One region of the Actinomadura sp. B10D3 genome, then DNA from elsewhere that is predicted to be linked to it. Evidence: riboswitches for the same ligand, from Rfam matches in the RefSeq annotation. Region 1 holds a riboswitch; each other region holds the start of a gene.
What was found. Region 1 has a riboswitch for cyclic di-AMP ahead of ABGB11_RS01775 (C40 family peptidase). Riboswitches for the same ligand answer to the same signal wherever they lie in the genome.

Region 1 (3,876 bases):
CCTCCTCCAGCGACAGGTTCCGCGGCGGGGTCAGGCGCTCCAGCTCGTCACCGGTGGACGACCGCATGTTCGTGAGCTTCTTCTCCTTGGTGATGTTGACGTCCATGTCGTCGGAGCGGGAATTCTCCCCGACGATCATGCCCTCGTACACCTCGGTGGTCGGCCCCACGAAGAACGCGCCGCGCTCCTGGAGGTTCGTGATCGCGTACGCGGTCGCGGCTCCGGCCCGGTCGGCGACCAGCGACCCGGACGGGCGGGTGCGCAGCTCGCCGAACCACGGCTCGTAGTCCTCGAACACGTGGTGCGCCATGCCGGTGCCGCGCGTCTCGGTCATGAACTCGGTGCGGAACCCGATCAGGCCGCGGGCCGGGACGAGGAACTCCATCCGGACCCAGCCGGTGCCGTGGTTCGTCATGTGCTCCATGCGGCCCTTGCGGACCGCCATCAGCTGCGTGACGGCGCCGAGGTGCTCCTCGGGGATGTCGATGGTGAGCCGCTCGACCGGCTCGTGCTTCTTCCCGTCGATGGTCTTCGCCACGACCTGCGGCTTGCCGACGGTCAGCTCGTAGCCCTCGCGGCGCATGTTCTCGACGAGGATCGCGAGGGCGAGCTCCCCGCGGCCCTGCACCTCCCACGCGTCCGGACGCTCGGTCGGCAGCACCCGGATCGACACGTTGCCGACGAGCTCGCGGTCCAGCCGGTCCTTGACCATCCGGGCGGTGACCTTGGTGCCCTTCTCGCGCCCGGCCATCGGCCCGGTGTTGGTGCCGATCGTCATGGAGATCGCCGGCTCGTCCACCGTGATCAGCGGCAGCGGGCGCGGGTCGTCCGGGTCGGCGATGGTGTCACCGATCATGATCTCCGGGATGCCGGCGATCGCGATGATGTCGCCCGGACCGGCCGCCTCGGCCGGCTTGCGGGCGAGCGCGTCGGTCATCAGCAGCTCGGTGATCTTCACCCGCTCGATGCTGCCGTCGTGCCGGCACCACGCGACCTGCTGGCCCTTCTTGATCGTGCCGGCGTGCACCCGGCACAGCGCGATCCGGCCGAGGTAGCTGGAGGCGTCCAGGTTGGTCACGTGCGCCTGCAGCGGCGCGTCCGGGTCGTAGGCCGGCGCCGGGATCGTCTCGGTGATGACCTTGAACAGCGGCTCCAGGTCGGCCGAGTCGGGCATGGCGCCGTCGGCGGGCTGCTCCAGCGACGCCCGCCCGGCGCGCCCCGACGCGTACACGATCGGGAAGTCGATCTGGTCCTCGTCGGCGTCGAGGTCCATGAACAGCTCGTACGTCTCGTCCACGACCTCGGCGATGCGGGCGTCGGGCCGGTCGGTCTTGTTCACGACCAGGATCACCGGCAGCCGCGCGGCGAGCGCCTTGCGCAGCACGAACCGGGTCTGCGGGAGCGGGCCCTCGCTGGCGTCCACCAGCAGGACGACGCCGTCCACCATCGACAGCCCGCGCTCGACCTCGCCGCCGAAGTCGGCGTGGCCGGGGGTGTCGATGATGTTGATCGTCAGCCCGTTGTGCTTCACCGCCGTGTTCTTCGCGAGGATGGTGATCCCCTTCTCGCGCTCCAGGTCGTTGGAGTCCATGACACGGTCGTCGACGTCCTGGTTCTCGCGGAAGGCCCCGGACTGCCAGAGCATGGCGTCGACCAGCGTCGTCTTGCCATGGTCGACGTGGGCGACGATCGCGACGTTCCGGAGGTCGTCGCGCGTGGAGATGGGCATGCGGGTTCGCCTTGCGTGAGATTTCGGGAGTGGCCGCCGACACGCGGCGAACCCATTCTACTTGGCCCTGCGTACCACCCACCACGAGCCGTTCACACCACCCGCACCACGAGCCCCGATTGGCCAACTTTGCTCATCCTTTGTAATCTGCCCGAGATCCGGTCGTCGGGAGTCCCACCCCTCGGGACTGCGGCCGGGACGCCGAATCTCCCGTCACGGGAGAACCGGGGACCCAGGTCCCTGGGGTGAATCGACGCACGCGTCGTAGGGCGACTCCTGGCCCGAACCCGTCAGCTAACCCGGTAGGCGTACGTGGAGAGGAGAACACCGGCTTGGCACCGGATCCCCGAAGGCGGCGGCGCATCACGCCCGCCGCCACCGCCGCCACCCTGCTCCTGATCGGTCTCGGCGCCACCGCGCCCGTCACCGCCCACGCCGCGCAGCCCCTCCGGCTCGCCGCCGCGCCGAGCGCACCGAGCCCGACGCCGACGACGGAGAAGGGCCTGCGCAAGAGCCTCGACGCGCTGAACGAAGAGGCCGAGATCCTCACCGAGAAGTACAACAAGACCCGCGTCGACTTCGGCAAGGCCCGCAAGGCCGAGCAGGCCGCCGCCCGGGAGGCGCAGCGGCTGCGCGCCCTCGCCGAGCCCGCCCGGCAGCAGCTCGGGCGGCTGGCCGCCGCGAACTACATGGCCGGCGGCCCCGACGTCATCTTCGGCGCCGGCGGCTCCGCGGAAGGCCTCTCCGACCGCGCCTACCTCGCGCAGAACCAGGCCGCCGCCGTCCTCGCCCTGAAGAAGCAGATCGACCAGGCCGAGGCGGCCCAGCGCACCGCCGAGGCCAGGACCGCGCAGGTCAAGAAGGCCTGGGAGGACGCCAAGAAGGCCCGCGCGGCGGCCAAGACCAAGGTCGCCGAGGTGATGAAGCGCCTCGACAAGCTGACCACCACCCACGTCCGCGACCCCCGCAGCGGCCTCACCGCCACCGTGAAGGGCTCCGGACTCCCCGCCAAGATGGCCCGCAAGGCCCTCACCAAGCTCGGCAGCCCGTACGTGTGGGCCGCCGCCGGCCCCAACAGCTTCGACTGCTCCGGCCTCGTCGTCTGGGCCTACACCCAGGTCGGCAAGCCCGGGCTCCCCCACTACACCGGCGACCTGTTCGCCCTCGGCACCAAGGTCTCGCGCGGCTCCCTGCGCTCCGGCGACCTCGTGTACTTCGGCAGCAACCTCCACCACATGGGCATCTACCTCGGCGGCGGCAAGTACCTGCACGCCCCGCAGACCGGCGATGTGGTGAAGATCTCCAACATGTCGGACCGCTCCGACTACGCGGGCGCCAACCGCATCTCCTGACCTACAGGAACCTCAAGACCTACAGGGACCTCCTGCGGCGCGGTAGGAGGTCCCTGTATTTATCTGCCTTTCCCTCTGACTGTCAGGGTCTTAGGCCTTGGGTGGCCAGGACCTCTATTACCGGGCGGTCGCCTGGGAGCCAGGGGACGTCGTAGAGCTCCGGCGGGGTCAGCCAGCGGAGGGCCAGGTGCTCCAGGGGGCGGGGTTCGCCCTCGATGATCCTGGCGGTCCAGACGCGCAGGACGCTGCGTTCGCTCAGGCGCCAGTCGCCGCCGATGCGGCGGCCCAAGCCCACCTTGACGGCGAGCTCCTCATGGCATTCGCGGACCAGGGCGTCCTCATCGGACTCGCCCGGGTCGACCTTCCCTCCCGGCAACTCCCAGCCGCCCGCCATGTGCGGGGGCTCGGCCCGCTGCGCGCTCAGCAGGCGCCCGTCCGAAATGATCGCGGCGCCGACGACCACGAGGTCGATCGCGACCAGCTCCTCTCGCTAGCTCTCGCTGACGGCGGCCCCGCCGACCAGCCGTGTGGACTCCCGGACGATCTCCTCCAGGTGGTCGCCGTGCGCCCCGCGCCAGTACACCTGCCCGCAGTCCGCGCAGCGGCCGTAGACGTCGTAGCTGCGGCGCGTCCCGTCCTCCAGGAGGCGCTCGACCTCCTGCTTGTCGACCGGGACGAGGACGCCGTTGCAGGCGGTGCAGCGGGACCAGGGGGACAGGACGGGGGCGAAGCGGTCGAGGAGGTCGCGGAGCTGGTCGTCGGGGCGGGAGCCGCGGACGTAGGCGCCGAACCACA
Region 2 (3,876 bases), on a different contig from region 1:
ACCCGCTGGTCCATGCCGCGGTGGATGAACGCGCGCCGTTCGGCGACCGGCGTCGACGCGCCGGGCATGTGGGCGCGGGCCTGCGCGACCCGGTCGAGCATCGGGACGAGCTCGGGAAGGACGGGCATCGCGCACCTCACTCGTTACAGTGACTGTAATCTTCGCCCCACTGTACCCGGAAGGATCACGGGTCGAGGGGGCCGGCCGCGAAGTCGTCCAGCCCGTGCGCGAGGAGGGCGAACGCCTGCTCGGCGACCCGGACCACCTCGGGCCCGTACTCGTCCGGCGAACGGCCGGACAGCGCGCCGCGGCGGAACGCGTCGATCGCGGCGCGGTGCACGGACACCAGGGCGTCCGCGACGATCCGCGGCCGCAGGTCGCCGGGGGCACAGCGCCGGTCGGCGGCGATGACGGCGGCGAGCCGGTCGGCGTACCGGGCCAGGACGGCCTGCTCGCGGGCACGGAGCGTCTCGCTGTCCGCGACGAGCGCCGCCAGCGTCCGGTGCCGTGCCCGGGCGGCCGGGTCGGTGGGCATCACGGCGTACCGGGCCAGCAGGTGGTCGCGGACCGCGGCGAGGACCGAGCGGTCTCCCCGGTCTTGGACGGCCGCCACCAGCGCCGCCTCGAACCGGGTGTCGTGGCCGTAGACCAGGTCTTCCTTGGTCGCGAAGTGGTTGAAGACCGTCTTCTCGGTCACGCCCGCGGCGCGCGCGACCTCCGAGACGGGGACGGCGTGGAAGCCGTGCTCCGCGAACAGTTCCATCGCCGCGGCGGCGATCCGCTCCCTGGTCCGGCGCTTGCGTGCCGCCCGCGCCCCCTCCTCGGCCACGTCCGCCACCTCTCGGGTCTTCACTACAGGCACTGTAACCAGCCGCCACAGACCGGCGCCGCGCGGAGGAGCAAGGCTGCGGCGGCGCGGGCATCACGTCCGCGGCGGGACCGTCCGCGCCGAGGGCGACCTGGACTTCCGTGGGACGCTCGCCGTGGACGGGCAGGCCTCACCGAGCGCTACTGCGTCGTCCTGGAGACGCTGTCGTCCTCGCCGGAGCTCTCGGTCACCTCGGGGACGGCGCCGCGCTGAGCCGTGTCACAGAGGCGGGGCCCAGCCGGGAGCCACCCGGCGCAGGCTGCCGAGATTGCCGCTGAGGACGTCGGTGTGGGGGATCACGAAGTCGCCGTTGGGGTGCCATCCGGTGAACTGCACGCCCATCACCCGGCCCGGCAGGAAGGGGGCCGCGGGCCCGCTGTGCAGCGGGGCCTGCGGCAGGTTGTTCCGGTCGTAGTGCGGCGAGTAGCGGACCTCGGCGCCCCAGCCGGGCCTGGCCTCGTCCGTCCCGAAGACGACCCAGTGGTCGGTGAGGACCTGGGCGCCCAGGTCGGGCACGGCCCCGGTGTGGCAGTCGATCGCGGGCAGCGCGAACCGGTCGGGATCGTGTGGGGAATACCACATGAGCAGCGGGTTCGCCGCGAGCGCCTCCCGGTTGTCGAAACAGCACAGCGCCACGGCGTAGCCCGGGTACATGGCCGCGTAGAAGTCGAACAGCGGGCGGTTGGCCGGGATCCGCTTGGGCGGCGGGACCTGCTCCAGGGCGTCGGGGATCAGCGTCGGATCGGTGGCGAGCACGACGGTGTAGACGTCGTGGTCGAAGACCTGGACCGGCGGCGGCCCGGCCGGCTGCGGAGCCGCCCCGTAGGCGCCCCCCGGCGCCCGCGGGACGGGGCGGAGCGTGTCCACCATGTCCCGCAGGATGCGGGGGCACCCGCTCGTGTCGATGAAGTTCGCCTGCGTCATGCCCGCGGCGGGCAGATGCAGCAGCATCGCGTTCGGTCCGGGGGCGAGGTTCTGCGCGGTGTTCTGGTAGCCGAGGACGTGCACCCGCCCGTGCTCGCCATGGTTCCGCAGCCCGTGGTACAGGATCGTGCCGGTGAATCTGGCCGGCGCCGCCGCAACGCACATGCCGTCACCCTCCCACGAATCCATCCGCACCCGTGCAGGGCCGCCTCAGGGCCTCCGGATCGCCCACCGGCGGGGCGCTGAGGCCCAGTTCTAGCCCGCTGACCTGCGGCTGAGTGATTTGATGCGGTTTGCCTTTCTTTGGGGTTGCCTGTAGCTTCTCGCTCATCAAGGCGCCCGCCAGGCGCTTTCGACCAGCGTGTCCCTTGTGGCACGCGGGCCTCACCGGCACCGCCGGGAGGCCGGCGGCGCGATCCACGCGTCGCCTCGCGTCAGCCCGATGCGTCGCACGGGTCCCCCGACCCGTCCTCGCGCCGACCATGCGCACGCCGGAACGTGCAGGCGCCGAGAGCACGCCGGGACGAGACGCCCCATCGCGGCCCCGCCCCCGGGGCCGCCTCACCACACATCACATGCCGCTCTTTCGCACACGGGACGACAGGGTCCCGTGGACGGGCCCGAGCGCCCAAGGATCGCAGCGGCAACGCCGAGTCCGCCAACGCGCGGAGCCGGGGACCCAACCACGCACTGGGGTGAATCGACCTGCCCAGCAGGCCGTAGGGCGACTTCCACGCCCGAATCCGTCAGCTAACCCGGTAGGCGGCTTGGAAGCCAAGGAGCCCCCCTGTGACAGGCAAGCACAGCAAGTCCCGTGGCCCCCTGGGCCTGACCCCCCGCGCCGCCGGCGCCCTCGCCGGTCTCGCCGTCTTCGGCGGCGTGGCCGCGACGACGGCGCACGCGGCGGTGTCGCCCGCTTCGGGCGGCGACGACAAGGCGTCGGCCGTCACGGCCCACGTCGTGAAGGAGCCCACCGGGAAGAAGGCGGAGGCGAAGAAGGCCCCCGCGAAGAAGGCCGCCGCCGACTCCGCCGGCGGCGAGAAGATCGACGCCCGCTCGAAGGTGATCGCGCGGGCCAGGACGTGGCAGCCGCACTCCGACGACCGCGTCCCCTACAGCCAGGTCAGGACCCACGAGGGCTACCGGGCCGACTGCTCCGGCTTCGTCTCGATGGCGCTGGGGCTGCCCAAGCCGGGCCAGAACACCGTCGGCCTGACGTCGTCGAAGTTCACCAAGCGCATCAATATGTCCGAGCTCAAGAAGGGCGACCTCGTCATGGACGCGGAGGGGACGAACACCACCCGCCACGTCGTCATCTTCGAGAAGTGGGCGAACAGCAAGCACACGGCCTACTGGGCGTACGAGCAGCGCGGCCGGTACGGCACGGACTACCGGACGCGCGACTACGGCCTGGACGCGGGCAGCGAGTACAAGGCCTACCGTCCGACGAACCTCTGAAAGAACGCGAAACCACCCGGCCGGGCACCTCCCCCGGCCGGGTCTTCGCGTATGGGCGCGCCTGAACTTCGCGTCACGTCCAGGTGAGGCGTTCGCTGAGGAGCGCCTGTTGCGCGGGATTGGCGGTGAGCGCGAGGGCGCGGCGGTCGGCCGCGTGCGCTTCTCTCCGGCGGCCGAGGTCGCGCAGCAACTCGGCGCGGGTGGCGTGGTAGAGGTGGTGGCCGTCGAGGGCCTTCGCGAGCGGGGCGAGTTCGTCCAGCGCCGCCGCCGGGCCCTGGACGTACCGGACGGCGATGGCGCGGTGGAGGCGGACGACCGGCGTTCCCGTCATGTGAAGGAGCATGTCGTAGAGGACGAGGATCTGGTCCCAGTCGGTGTCGTCCCAGGTGGGAGCCTCGGCATGGCACGCGACGATCGCCGCCTGGACCTGGTACGGGCCGGGAGCGCGCATCGCGGCGGCGCGCTCGATCAGCCGTCCGGCCTCCTTGACCGCGTCGTGGTCCCACGTCGCGCGGTCCTGGTCGCGCAGGAGGACGAGGCGGCCGTCGTCGTCGAAGCGGGCGGCGGTGCGCGCCTGGTGGAGCCGGATGAGCGCGAGCAGGCCGAGGACCTCGGGCCGGCGCGGC
Region 3 (3,876 bases), on a different contig from region 1:
CCGGCCAAGCTCGCGAGACAGCAAAGGAAACCGATGATCTAAGTCCGGAAGGGCTCCGGACCCGGCAACCCAACGCGCGTACAGATCGAAACCCGTGCCTGTGCAGCGGACGGCTGCATCCCCGCGGTCATCACCACGGACGAGGGAGGACGGAGTGGAAACAGCCACACTCGCACGTCGTGGCACCGACGATTTCGGGCTGAGCGAAGAAGAGATCCGGCTGCTCGCCCAGATCGCCAGCGGTGTCACCGCCGATGTGGCGGCACGCAAGCTGGAGTTGAGCGCACGGACCTTGCGGCGCCGGTTGCGGACGATCTGCGACCGGCTGGAGGTCAACACCCCTATCGAGGCCGTGGTGTGGGCGGCCCGGAGGCAGCTCATCTAGCCGAACCCCCTGGCGCTCGTCTGGGGACGGCGAGCGCATCGGCGACCAGCGTCATCAAGGAACACAGCGTCATCAAGGAATCAGCCGGCACGTTCGAATCCCGTCCGACCCCGCGGCGGCGGCGCCGCGACCCCTGGCAGGTAGGTCCCTGCAGGAGGCGTCGCCGCGGACGGTGTTCGGGTGCCGATGGCGGTACCGATGGTTTTGGGCCGCCGGCGGTGCGGACCCGCGACCGGGTCAGGCGACCCGGACACCGCCGGCGAAGGGCCGTCCCGCCATGGGGGCGATCTTGACGACGTCCCCGGTCTGGGGGGCGTGCAGCATCTTGCCGCCGCCGACGTATATGCCCATGTGGTGCAGGTCGGCGTAGAAGAACACGAGGTCGCCCGGCTGCAGCTGGCCGCGCGACACGTGGGTGCCGGCGTTCCACTGGCTGCCGGTGTAGTGCGGCAGGTTGATGCCGACCTGCTTGTAGGCCCACATCGTCAGGCCGGAGCAGTCGAAGGTGCTCGGGCCCGCGGCGCCCCACACGTAGGGGCGGCCGATCTTGGTCATCGCGTACCGGAGCGCCTGCGCGGCCTTGCCGGTGCCGACGACGGGGAGCTTCGCGAGCTGGGTGGGGTCCTTGTCGACGAGCTTGCCGCGGACCTTCTCGTAGGTCCCGGTGACCTTCTTGCGCTGCGACTCCAGCTGCGTCCGCAGCTCCTTGACCTGCTTGGCGCGCGCCTCGGCGGACTTGCGGGCCCGCTGGGCGGACTGCATGGCCTGCATCAGGCCGAGCACCTGGGTGCTGTCCTGCTTGGCGAAGTAGTGGAGGGTCGCGGCCTGGTCGAGGACGGCCTGCGGGTCCTGGGAGGCGACGAAGGAGACCGTGGGGTCGGAGCCGCCCTGCATGTAGCTCGTCGCGGCGAGGGCGCCGACCTTCTGCCGGAGCTCCTCCAGCGACTTCTCCTGCCGCTCGGCGTTCTCCTTGGCGACCTTGGCCGCGCGCTGCGACTGGGAGAGCTTGACCCTCAGCCCGTTGTACTGCTCGGTCAGCTGCTCCAGCTGGTCGGCGAGCTTGAGCGCCTTGGCCCGGAGCTCCTTGGTGGACGGCTCGGGGTCGGCGTGGGCGACGGCGATCCTCTGCGGGGTGATCGCGTGCGGAGCGGCCGAGACGGCGATGAGCGCGCCGGCCACGACGGCCGCGCGGCCGCGAAATCGCGAAAGGGAAGCAGACCGCGATCGCTGCACGAATTCTCCTCTCCTCATCCGCCTACCGGGTTAGCTGACGGGTTGGGACCGGAGCAGCCCCTCCGCGAGCACGCCGGCATCTGCCGTGCGCTGCGGATTCACCCCTGACGGCGTCAGCCCAGGGGCGATCCCCCGAACGCTCCGAAAGTGGGTCCCCGGCTCCCCGGGGCGCTGGGTGCGGCCCGCGGACTCGGCGGTTCGGCCTCCGTTCTGCGGTCGGCCGATGTCAGCGATGGACACTAACGGAACCCGCATTGGATGCCAACCGGAACATGCGAAATCCCAGGTCGTCGCGATGGCGGGCGGGGGAACCACCGGTTCGGCACCCGTGGTCGGCGGCCGGGCGCCGGCGTTGGATAATCTCGCTTGCTTGTGGAAGTCGTGATCCGGCGGGCCCGCACCGCCGACGTCCAGGAAATCCGCAGGCTGGTCGATCTGTACGCCGGATCGGGGCGCCGCCTGCTGAAGAAGACGACCGTCAAGCTGTACGAGGACGTACAGGAGTTCTGGGTCGCCGAGGACGTCCAGCACGGGGCGCCGGGCCGCATCATCGGCTGCGGCGCCCTGCACGTGATGTGGGAGGACCTGGCGGAGGTCCGCTCGGTCGCCGTGGACAAGGGATACGGCGGGCGCGGAATCGGGCACCGGATCGTGACGCGCCTTCTCCAGACCGCCAGAGAACTCGGCGTCCGGAGGGTGTTCTGCCTTACCTTCGAGGTGGACTTCTTTGCCCGCCACGGCTTCGAGCAGATACTGGGGACTCCGGTTGCGCCGGAGGTGTACGAAGAACTTCTCCGCTCCTACGACGATGGCGTGGCAGAGTTCTTGGACCTCGACCGGGTCAAGCCGAATACGTTGGGCAACACCCGGATGTTGCTTCGCCTGGAGGACTGACCCAAATGAGCGATTCCCCTCACCGCGGGCGGCCTTACCGGCCCCAGCAGGGCCAGGGTTCGTACGGCCCCCCGCCCCCGTATCAGGCCCAGCAGAGGCAGCAACCCCAGCAGCAGTGGCAACAGCCCCAGCAACAGCAGTGGCAGCAGCCTCAGCAGCAGTGGGACCAGACTTACGAGGCCCCCTACGACGAGTACGGCGCCCATGGCGGTGGCGATCCGGTACTGGCCCCCATCTACCGGCGCGCGGGCGCACGGATCATGGACAACGCGCTCGTCGCGGTGTTCGGCTTCGCGCTCGTCCTTCCGGTGACGATCGGTGCTTTCGGCCTGGGCAAGCCAGGCAGCAAAACCGAGGACGAGGGGGGTGTGTGGAACTGGCCCATCATCTTCACCCTGTTCTGCGTCCTGTCCCTGCTCCCGTTCATCTACGAGGCCGTCCAACTGTCCATGTGGGGACGGACGCTAGGAAAGCGGGTCCTGGGGCTGGGAATCGTCCAGGCGCGTCCGGCAGGTAGCCCCCTGACGACGACGCAGGCGATCTGGCGGGCCGGCATCACCCACATCGGCTACCAGCTCGGCGTCTTCTTCTTCCTCGTGTTGGCGGTGATGGTGTGGGACTACGCCGCATACGGGATGGTGCTGGTCTGGGCGGGTGCGCTGATGGCCTACCTGTGGGCGATCTGGGACCAGCCCCTGCACCAGTCACTGCACGACCGCTTCGCCGGCACGCTCGTCATCGATGAGCGGGTCGCGTACGACGAGTACTCCGAGTACGCGGAGTAGGACCGCGATGGCGGTCCCGCTCGCCGAGCCAGGCCAGCGCCTCCTGGCACGTGTCGTCGACACGCTCGTCGTCGGCGTCCCCGTGATCCTCGTCGTGCGCGCGTTCGTCTCCGGCCCCGCGGTGGACGTCGTCGCTCCGCCCGTCCTCGCCGGATGCATGCTGGTGTACGAGGCCGTCCAGCTCGCCCTGTGGGGGCGGACGCTCGGCAAGCGCGTCGCGGGCATCGAGGTCGTCGCCGCGACGCGCCAGGAGGCCGATCAGCCGTCGCCAGGGGGTGCGGGGGACGCGGAGCCCGGCCCCGTGCCCTTGATTCCCGCGTCCGTGCCCGGATTCGTGCCCACGGCGGCCTCGTCGGGAGGCGAAGGCCCGGCCGGAGAACGCGGCGCGTCCGGGAAGCGCGCTCCCGCCGGCGCGCGCTTGGACGTTCTGCATGCCGTTGCCCGGGCCGCGGTCTATTCGCTGCCGATCGCGCTGCGCCCGATTCCCGTTCTCGGTCTGCTCGCGAGCATCTTCTGGGTCGGGAACGCGGGGATGCTGTTCGAAGGCACGCGCCGCCAGGCCGTCCATGACAGGCTCGC

Region 2: linked by a shared signal. The riboswitch ahead of ABGB11_RS37965 (hypothetical protein) and the one ahead of ABGB11_RS01775 (C40 family peptidase) in region 1 are both predicted to bind cyclic di-AMP.
Region 3: linked by a shared signal. The riboswitch ahead of ABGB11_RS16510 (NlpC/P60 family protein) and the one ahead of ABGB11_RS01775 (C40 family peptidase) in region 1 are both predicted to bind cyclic di-AMP.

What each region holds. Positions count from the first base shown of each region.
Region 1 is NZ_JBDPLY010000001.1:421,531-425,406, reverse strand. It holds gene typA (translational GTPase TypA) at 1-1,729, opposite strand, end outside; cyclic di-AMP (ydaO/yuaA leader) riboswitch at 1,919-2,054, shown strand; gene ABGB11_RS01775 (C40 family peptidase) at 2,062-3,081, shown strand; gene ABGB11_RS01770 ((deoxy)nucleoside triphosphate pyrophosphohydrolase) at 3,164-3,553, opposite strand; gene ABGB11_RS01765 (Mut7-C RNAse domain-containing protein) at 3,572-3,876, opposite strand, start outside.
Region 2 is NZ_JBDPLY010000039.1:16,624-20,499, forward strand. It holds gene ABGB11_RS37950 (alpha/beta hydrolase) at 1-128, opposite strand, end outside; gene ABGB11_RS37955 (helix-turn-helix domain-containing protein) at 185-853, opposite strand; gene ABGB11_RS37960 (hypothetical protein) at 1,088-1,957, opposite strand; cyclic di-AMP (ydaO/yuaA leader) riboswitch at 2,430-2,572, shown strand; gene ABGB11_RS37965 (hypothetical protein) at 2,582-3,250, shown strand; gene ABGB11_RS37970 (DUF6596 domain-containing protein) at 3,324-3,876, opposite strand, start outside.
Region 3 is NZ_JBDPLY010000009.1:145,984-149,859, reverse strand. It holds gene ABGB11_RS16515 (LuxR C-terminal-related transcriptional regulator) at 155-385, shown strand; gene ABGB11_RS16510 (NlpC/P60 family protein) at 623-1,564, opposite strand; cyclic di-AMP (ydaO/yuaA leader) riboswitch at 1,622-1,824, opposite strand; gene ABGB11_RS16505 (amino-acid N-acetyltransferase) at 1,985-2,512, shown strand; gene ABGB11_RS16500 (RDD family protein) at 2,518-3,297, shown strand; gene ABGB11_RS16495 (RDD family protein) at 3,305-3,876, shown strand, end outside.